Regions from separate parts of the Mesorhizobium sp. Mes31 genome, predicted to be linked through region 4. Evidence: riboswitches for the same ligand, from Rfam matches in the RefSeq annotation. Region 4 holds a riboswitch; each other region holds the start of a gene.

Region 1 (2,194 bases), on a different contig from region 4:
ACGTCGCCACGCTCCAGATCATCGACGATCTTTTCCAGCGCGTCGAGTGCCTGTTCGAAGCTCATCGCCTTGACGTCTTCGTTGGTCTCACCAGCCATCATTCATCCTTTCATCAGTCGCCCGACATGGGCGGCGACCGAAAATGCCAGTCCCTGCAGATCGTATCCGCCCTCGAGCAGGCTGACGAGCCGGTTGCCGCTGTGGCGTGTAGCGCGCTGCATCAGTTGTCCCGTCGCCCAGTCGAAATCGTCCTCGGTCAGATTGATCTCGGCCAGCGGATCGCGGTGATGCGCGTCGAAACCGGCTGAAATGATGATCAGGTCGGGAGCGAAATTGTCCAGCGCCGGCAAAACGCGCGACAGGAAGGCATCGCGAAAGACCTCGCTGCCGGTCTGCGGCGCCAGCGGCGCGTTGACGATGTTGCCGGCGCCGGTTTCACCCTTTGCCCCGGTGCCGGGATAGAGCGGCATCTGATGCGTCGAGCAATAGAGCACCGACGGATCGTCCCAGAAAATATCCTGCGTGCCGTTGCCGTGGTGCACGTCCCAGTCGACGACGGCGACGCGCTCGACGCCATGCTTCTTCTGCGCATAGCGCGCCGCGATCGCGGCGGTGTTGAAGAGGCAGAAGCCCATCGCGGTGTTCTTTTCGGCATGGTGGCCGGGCGGCCGGGCGGCGACGAAGGCGTTGTCGGCGCGGCCCGTGAAGACGTCGTCGACGGCAGCGTTGGCGGCGCCGATCGCCGTGATCGCCGCCTGCCAGCTCTTCGGGCTGGCGGTGGTGTCGGCGTCGATGCGGGCGATGCCCTCGTCGGGAATGGCGGCGCGGACGCGGGCGACGAAATCAGCGGGATGCGCGTAGAGGATGGTCGCCTCGTCGCCTTCCGGCGCCTTGACGCGGTCGAGCGCGGCAAATGCCTCATCGTCGAGCACGCGCTCGATGGCGCGCAAGCGGTCCGGCCGCTCGGGATGGCCGGGCGGCGTGATGTGCTCGAGGAAGATCGGATGGGTGTAGAGACGGGTAACCATCGTCCTAATCTAGTGGCCCCGATCGACAAAGGCCATGAGCAGGCGGCTGATGGCTGGGGAAAATCACGCCTGCGTCCATTCGTGTCGCCGTGGGCATTGGCGTCGCCGGCGCTTCGGCGTAAGGTCGCCGCACTGCCTGGTGCCCGCCGCAAGCGGGAGAATCGGGAACACGGTTGAACTCCGTGGCGTGCCCAACGCTGTGAGGGGGACCGCGCCGGTAAATGCCACTGTCGATGGACGGGAAGGCGCCGGACGTGGGTTGATCCCAAGCCAGAAGACCGGCCTGGCAGGCATCGTCATCCGCATGGTCAGGCGGCTGGCATTGATTGCAATCGCAAGGGGACAAGCGATGCCGGAAACCATGACCGCTCCTGTTGGCGACGGATTTGATCAGTTGGCGCGCGATGCGGTTTATCGCGCCATGTTCACGCGGCGGGACGTGCGCAGCCATTTCCTGCCGACCGCGCTCGACGATGAGGTGCTGGCGCGGCTGTTGCTTGCCGCCCATCACGCGCCGTCGGTCGGCTTCATGCAGCCATGGAATTTCATCCTCATCCGCGATGCCGGACGACGCGAAAAGGTGCGCGACCTGTTCCTGGCAGCGCGCGAGCAGGAACTGCCGGCCATCGAGGCAGAACGGCAGGCGCTCTACCGCAAGCTCAAGCTGGAAGGCATTTGCGAAAGCGCACTCAACATCTGCATCACCTGCGACCGCGAGCGCTCGAAGGATTCACCGCTGGGACGCTGGCACAATCCGGAGATGGATCTCTACAGCACGGTCTGCGCGGTGCAGAATTTCTGGCTGGCGGCGCGCGCCGAAGGCGTTGGCGTCGGCTGGGTCAGCATCATCGAGGCGCAAGCGCTGAAAAGCCTGCTGTCCATTCCCGAGCATGTGACGCCTGTCGCCTATCTCTGCGTCGGCCGCGTTTCCGAGTTCGCGCCAAAACCGGACCTCGAAACGCATGGCTGGGGTCGCCGGCTGCCGCTGCCCGAGCTGATCATGAGCGAGACGTTTTCCGGGCAAGGTGAGGCGCCGCTCAAATCGACCGTGGAGCGCCTCAATACCGTCGATGCCACGGCGGCGATCGCGGGCCCCGCTGATCAGCGTGTCGCGCCAGCCGTGCCCCAGCGCGAGCCGCCGAAGGAAGCCAGCGCCTTGTCCTTGA
Region 2 (2,194 bases), on a different contig from region 4:
AATGCAGGCATTCGTTGAAGTTTTCCCAGAAAATCTTCCAGTTGCAGTTCATCACCTTGCGCAGCACATGGCCGCTCACCAGTGTCTCCAGCGGCCAGTTGCCGAGATCGCCGGAGGCGGGATCGAAGGATGCCTGCGCCGAGGTGGTGGCATCCTCCTGCAAATTGACGAAGACGAAGCCGCGCCACACCGACAGCGCGACGCGGTAGAGCGGATGGTTGGCCTTGTCGAAGCCGTCCGGCAGCGATTTCGACGGCACGCGCACAAGATCGCCGCGCAGCGAGTAGGACCAGGCATGATAGGGGCAGGTGATCAGCCGCGCCTTCAGGCGCCCCTGGCTTTCCTGGCATAGCTGCGAGCCGCGATGCCGGCAGGTGTTGTGGAAGGCGCGCAGTTCGCCGGTCTCGTCCCGCAACAGGACGATTTCCTGCGTGCCGACGCGGAAGGTGCGGAAGCAAAGCGGTTGGGCAAGGTCGGCTTCGCGGCAGACGAGCAGCCAGCTTCTGTACCAGATCGCCTCGAGATCGCGCTGATAGCTGTCCGCATCCCAATAGGCTGACGATGGCAGCGTCGGTTCGGCCCGGGTGAGGCCGTTATAGCGATCGTGCTGGCTCGGGCTGGGCTGCATGGCTGGCGTCCTTTGACGCGCCAGCCGACACCCGACCAGGAAAATTGTCAATTGCCGCACGGTGGACGGCCTGGTGGCACGACGCATTCACAATGGTTGGCGGTGGAATTTGGTTTGCTGGAGGCGACGATTCTGCCTATAGTCGCCGATGTCGTCGGTTCCATTTTGGAGCCAAGAGGGAATGCGGTGCGGGCGAGTTTCGCCCAATGCCGTGGCTGCCCCCGCAACTGTGTGCGGTAGTCCTCTCCATATGCCACTGAAGAATTCTCTTCGGGAAGGTGGAGAAGGGCGCTGAACCGCGAGCCAGGAGACCTGCCGGCGACAGGAAACTGACTTCGATGCCCTCGGGTGGAGGGCGAAAGGACAAGACATGAATACCGCTTCCGTCTCTCTCGGCGCTTCCGTCTCCTCGCAGTCGCGCTTCATGCAGCTCGCTCTTGCTGCGTTTCTCGGCATTTTCGTGATGGGCTTTGTCGGCTTCTCGCATATCGATGCGGTCCACAATGCTGCCCACGACTATCGCCACTCGATGGCGTTTCCCTGCCACTGACAAGGGCCTGACATCATGAACCTGTTTCGCAACGTCGTGTTCATCGCGGCGATCGCAGGGCTCGTGGCCGGCGTCGTTCTCGCCAGCATGCAGGCCTACGCCACCGTGCCGCTGATCCTGAAGGCGGAAGTCTACGAACAGGCCGGCGGCGGCCATCACCATGACCACGCCGCACCGGCCGCAACGGATACCAATGCCATGAGCATGGCCGCCCCGGCGGGGAATGCCATGAGTTCCGCCGCGCCGGCGCCGGCGCAAGCAGCCGCTCCGGCGGCGGAAGACGAAGGCTGGGCGCCGGCCGACGGCTTCGAGCGTTTCGCCTTCAGTGTGCTTGCCAATATCGTCACCGGAATCGGCTTCGCCCTGATCCTGGTCGCGGTCTCCGAATTCGCCGGAGGCATCGGCAATTGGCGTCAGGGCGTGTTCTGGGGACTGGCCGGCTTTGCGGTGTTCACGCTGGCGCCGGGCCTCGGCCTGCCGCCGGAACTGCCGGCCATGCCGGCGGCCGACCTCACCCAGCGCCAGATCTGGTGGTGGGCAACGGTTGCGGCGACCGCGGCCGGTCTTGGCCTGATCGCCTTCCGCAAGTCGCTGCCGCTGGCGATCCTGGGTGTGGCCTTGATCGTGGCACCGCATATCGTCGGCGCGCCACAGCCCGACAGCTTCGAGACAGCGATCCCGGAGGGCCTGCACCACCAGTTCGTGGTGGCGGTGACGCTGACCAATCTGGTGTTCTGGCTGGTGCTTGGCGTGGTTGTCGGCGTGGTGCGCGGCCGCTTCACCGGCACCGCGACCAGCCTGCGCGACAGCTTTGCCTGATCGCAGCAAGCTGACCTTCATCATCGGTGGTGCGCGCTCCGGCAAGAGCGCGCACGCCGAAACGCTGGCGACGGCCTTGCGCTCGCCCTGGGCCTATATCGCCACGGCGCAGGCCTATGACGACGAGATGCGTGAACGCATCGCGCTGCATCGGTCGCGACGCGGCGAAGGCTGGACGACCCTCGACGCGCCGCTCG
Region 3 (2,194 bases), on a different contig from region 4:
GCGGTCGTCGAGCGCGGCCCGATCGCCGCTTCGGCACTGGAAGGCCAGAAGGGCTCGGGCGGCTGGTGGGGATGGAGCCATGCCAAGCACGCCTTCGAATGGCTGTTCTGGGCCGGCCGCATCACCACGGCGCACCGCCGTGGCTTCGAGCGTTTCTATGACCTGCCGGAGCGCGTGCTGCCGCAGGCGATCCTAGATCTGCCGGTGCCAGCCACCGAGGACGCGCATCGCGAATTGCTGCGCATATCCGCGCGCGCCCACGGCATCGCGACATCAGGCGATTTGCGCGACTATTTCCGCCTGTCGCCCGCGGACATGAAAGGCCGGCTGGAGGAACTGGTTGAAACAGGCGAACTGGCGCCGGTGCGTGTCGAAGGCTGGGATAAGCCGGCTTACCTTCACAGGGACGCACGCATACCTCGAAAAATCGAGGCGCGCGCCCTGCTGGCGCCATTCGATCCGGTCGTCTTCGAGCGGTCGCGCTCGGAGCGGTTGTTCGATTTCCACTATCGCATCGAAATCTACACGCCGGCCGATAAGCGCCAGTACGGCTACTACGTCCTGCCCTTCCTGCTCGGCGATAGGATCGTGGCCCGCGTCGACCTCAAGGCAGACCGGCCTGCCAGCGTATTGCGTGTCCATGCGGCCTATGCGGAGCCAAGCGCACCCGCCGAAACCGCCGCCCAGCTGTTCGAGGAATTGAAGCAGATGCAGGGTTGGCTGGGCCTCGAACGCATTGAAGTGACGCCTGCAGGCGACCTCGGACAGCCACTTGCCGACATTGCCGCGTCGTAGACGTGCGTTGACACGGCTGTCCCTACAAGCCTAAATCCGGTCCAGACGGTCTCCTCTCGGCAAAGGGAGGAGCCAAGAGGGAATGCGGTGCGGGATCGCAAGATTTCAAATCCGCGGCTGTCCCCGCAACTGTAAGCGACGAGCCTGGGCCGAAAACCACTGGGATGTTCCCGGGAAGGCGGCACCCGAGGCGATGACCCGCGAGCCAGGAGACCTGCCGTCTGAGAGACAAAGAATCCGATCGCCTGGCGGGTTTTCCGGGCAAGGAGCCTGATTTGGAACGCGACAGCAGTTTTCCGGCTGAGACAGCGGACGTATTGTCCGGTGACGCCTTGACCGGCGTGACCGTGATCGTCTGCGCCTCCTGTCGCGACGAAACCGGTTCCGACGCCCATCCCCGCGCCGGCGAATTGCTTGCGGACGACACACGCCGCGCCGCCTCCGGGGAAGATATCCGCATCCGCAGCGTCGAATGCCTCGGCAATTGCAAGCGCCGGCTGAGCGCCGCGATCCTGCGCGACGGCTGCTGGAGCTACGTCTTCGGCGATCTGAGCGCCACCAGCGGCGCCGATCTCGTCGCTGGTGCAAAGCTCTTCGCCACCTCGACGGATGGCCTCATGCCATGGCGGGGCCGTCCCGATTCCCTCAAGCGCGGCCTCGTGGCCCGCATTCCTCCCCTCGACATGCTGAAGGACCAGATATGACAGCCTCCGTCTCCCGTGTTCCCTGCACTGTCGTCACCGGCTTCCTCGGCGCCGGCAAGACGACGCTGATCCGCCACCTCCTGGAAAACGCCGGCGGCAAGCGTATCGCCATCATCGTCAACGAGTTCGGCGACATCGGCATCGACGGCGAGATCCTGAAGGGCTGCGGCATCGACACCTGCCCCGAGGAAAACATCGTCGAGCTGGCCAATGGCTGCATCTGCTGCACCGTCGCCGATGATTTCGTGCCGGCGCTCGACCAGATCCTGTCGCTGACGCCGAAGGTCGACCATATCCTGATCGAGACCTCCGGCCTCGCTCTGCCCAAGCCGCTGGTGCAAGCCTTCCAGTGGCCGACGGTGAGGAGCCGGGTGACCGTCGATGGCGTCATCGCGGTGGTCGACGGCCCGGCGCTGGCCGAAGGCCGCGTCGCCAATGACATGGACGCCTTGCAGGCGCAGCGCGCTCAGGATGGGACGCTCGACCACGACGACCCGGTCGAGGAAGTGTTCGAGGACCAGATCGCCTGCGCCGACCTCATCATCCTGTCGAAAAGCGATCTGATGGACGCCGCCGGCTCCGCCCGCGCCAATGCCATCATCAATGAGCACATCGCTCGCGCGGTGAAGATTGTGCCGACCTCGCAGGGCAAGGTCGATCCCTCGGTGCTGCTCGGCCTCGGCCTCGCCGTCGAG
Region 4 (2,194 bases):
TGTTGCCGAAGAGGTTACGGTCGCTGCCCTGGGCAGGCGTCTGAGCAGCCGGTTCCGACTTCTTGATCGAAGCGGTGTACGAGCTGTCAACCGAGGTGGCGGCAGGCTGGTTGGCGCCATTGGAGCCAAAGTTGTCGCTGCCGGCGAAGGCGCTGCCGGAGATGGCCAGAACGGCGGCGGCAGCAAGGATGATCTTCTTCATTTCAAGTACTCCTGAATTTCTGGATTTCGCCAGGGCGGCGGGCAAGCCCGCCGTCACCTGGGATTCGGCTGTTAGTTGTTGCCGAAGAGGTTACGGTCGCTGCCCTGGGCAGGCGTCTGAGCAGCCGGTTCCGACTTCTTGATCGAAGCGGTGTACGAGCTGTCGACAGCAGTGGCTGCCGGGGCATTCGAACCGTAGTGATCGCTACCATTAGCGAAGGCGCTGCCGGAGATGGCCAGAAGGGCGGCGGCAGTGAGGACAATCTTTTTCATTTTTTGGTACTCCAGTGTCTTCTTATTTCCGTCCGTCTAGCGGCGTGTCTTGGAAGGAATTCGCGTCGTTCGGACAGCCCCGATGTGGGAAGGCCATCCAGCCATTTCCAATCACGAAGTTGTTTCGCGTGGACCATGAATCTGCCACTTGAAATTGTGCCACGGCCTTCTACACCAGGTATTTTTACATTTTATATCAGTTAGTTAGATGAAACTGGCGTTCCGATCACCAACTGTGTCTAGGGCCCAGCGTTCACACCGTCCTGCACGCACCGTCAACAGAAACGAACCGTTCGGTTCGATTTTAGAGGCAGCTAATAGTCACTTTTCGAAACCGTTAACCGTTTTTGGCCTCCGCCAGCGACCGGATTCGGGAAGATCGCGGCCGGCAAATGGCCGTCGGGCAGATCGGATTTCAGCCCCGCAATCGCCAACCGGGGCGTTTTCGTATGCGTGTCGCGCCGCATGGATGCGATGTCGCTTTCATGCCGATGTCGCAATCGCCGTCGTGATTAGATCATGACATCTCAGGTGCCGTTTCGTGACGACGAGGCGGAGAATTGGGAAGCCGGTCAGAATCCGGCGCTGCCCCCGCAACGGTGGTGGAGTTCAAGTCGCAACGGGAGACCACTGGGCCAAAAGCCTGGGAAGGTGTCGCGATCGTCCGCAAGGACAACTCCAGAGCCCGGAAACCAGCCGGAGATGTCTAGACTCGACTGATCGCGGTGGGCGGTCAAGAGGTGGATAGTGCATGTCCGGCACATCGCCGGCTTGCGTCCGATCCTTCCTCTCTTCCCCTCCGATGCAGTCCTTGATTGTGAGGACAGGACATGGACGCGCGCAACGACATGCTGAGGCTCTTGAATAGCCGCAAGCAAGGCTTTTCACTGGAGCAGCCCTTCTACACCGACCCCGACTATTTCAAGCTCGACATGGAGCTGATCTGGTATCGCGACTGGCTGTTCATCGGCCATGATTGCGAACTGCCGAAGCCGGGCAGCTACATCACCGTGCAGATCGGTGACTATCCGGTCGTCATCGTCCGCGACCAGCAAGGCAAGATCAACGGCTTCCACAATTCCTGCCGCCATCGCGGCAGCCGTGTCTGCAATTCCGACAAGGGCACGGCGGCCAAGCTGGTCTGCCCCTATCACCAATGGACCTATGAGCTGGACGGAAGGCTGCTATTCGCCAGGCAGATGGCCGACGGTTTCGACAAGAGCCAGTTCGGCCTGAAGCCGGTCGCCTGCGAGACGGTCGGCGGTTACATCTTCATTTGCCTGGCCAAGGAGCCGGCGGATTTCGCGCCGATGCGGGCGATGATCGAACCCTATCTGCTGCCGCACCGGCTGCGCGAGGCAAAAGTCGCCTTCGAGAGCACGATCATCGAGAAGGGCAACTGGAAGCTGGTCTGGGAAAACAACCGCGAGTGCTACCATTGCGCCGGCAATCATCCGGAACTGTGCAAGACCTTCCCGGAAGCACCGACGGTGACCGGCGTGCAAGGCGCCGACAGCGACCCGGAAATGCTTGCGCACTGGGCGAAATGCGAGGCGGCCGGCCTGCCGAGCAAGTTTCGCATCGATCCGGCCGGGCAATACCGCGCCACCCGCGCGCCGCTGCTGCGCGATGCCGTCAGCTACACGATGACCGGCAAGCGGGCGGTGAAGAAGAACCTGTCCGAAGCCGTCTCCGCCGACCGCATTGGCACTTTGATGCA

The links. A riboswitch is a leader RNA that binds a small molecule or an ion and turns the genes downstream of it on or off. The one in region 4 is predicted to bind cobalamin.
Region 1: it holds a riboswitch for cobalamin, as region 4 does, so the genes downstream of both, bluB (5,6-dimethylbenzimidazole synthase) here and NR193_RS02325 (aromatic ring-hydroxylating dioxygenase subunit alpha) in region 4, are expected to answer to the same signal.
Region 2: it holds a riboswitch for cobalamin, as region 4 does, so the genes downstream of both, NR193_RS13240 (CbtB domain-containing protein) here and NR193_RS02325 (aromatic ring-hydroxylating dioxygenase subunit alpha) in region 4, are expected to answer to the same signal.
Region 3: it holds a riboswitch for cobalamin, as region 4 does, so the genes downstream of both, NR193_RS13065 (DUF1636 family protein) here and NR193_RS02325 (aromatic ring-hydroxylating dioxygenase subunit alpha) in region 4, are expected to answer to the same signal.

Annotation. Positions count from the first base shown of each region.
Region 1 covers NZ_JALJRL010000002.1:58,550-60,743, reverse strand. The annotation lists gene NR193_RS02975 (exodeoxyribonuclease VII small subunit) at 1-98, opposite strand, end outside; gene NR193_RS02970 (histone deacetylase family protein) at 102-1,028, opposite strand; cobalamin riboswitch at 1,149-1,330, shown strand; partial or broken gene bluB (5,6-dimethylbenzimidazole synthase) at 1,333-2,007, shown strand; gene NR193_RS02960 (hypothetical protein) at 2,130-2,194, opposite strand, start outside.
Region 2 covers NZ_JALJRL010000006.1:297,875-300,068, forward strand. The annotation lists gene NR193_RS13235 (aromatic ring-hydroxylating dioxygenase subunit alpha) at 1-628, opposite strand, end outside; cobalamin riboswitch at 767-963, shown strand; gene NR193_RS13240 (CbtB domain-containing protein) at 999-1,178, shown strand; gene NR193_RS13245 (CbtA family protein) at 1,194-1,997, shown strand; gene cobU (bifunctional adenosylcobinamide kinase/adenosylcobinamide-phosphate guanylyltransferase) at 1,990-2,194, shown strand, end outside.
Region 3 covers NZ_JALJRL010000006.1:260,121-262,314, reverse strand. The annotation lists gene NR193_RS13070 (winged helix-turn-helix domain-containing protein) at 1-795, shown strand, start outside; cobalamin riboswitch at 825-1,032, shown strand; gene NR193_RS13065 (DUF1636 family protein) at 1,071-1,499, shown strand; gene cobW (cobalamin biosynthesis protein CobW) at 1,496-2,194, shown strand, end outside.
Region 4 covers NZ_JALJRL010000001.1:514,974-517,167, forward strand. The annotation lists gene NR193_RS02315 (DUF680 domain-containing protein) at 1-202, opposite strand, end outside; gene NR193_RS02320 (DUF680 domain-containing protein) at 274-474, opposite strand; cobalamin riboswitch at 987-1,190, shown strand; gene NR193_RS02325 (aromatic ring-hydroxylating dioxygenase subunit alpha) at 1,305-2,194, shown strand, end outside.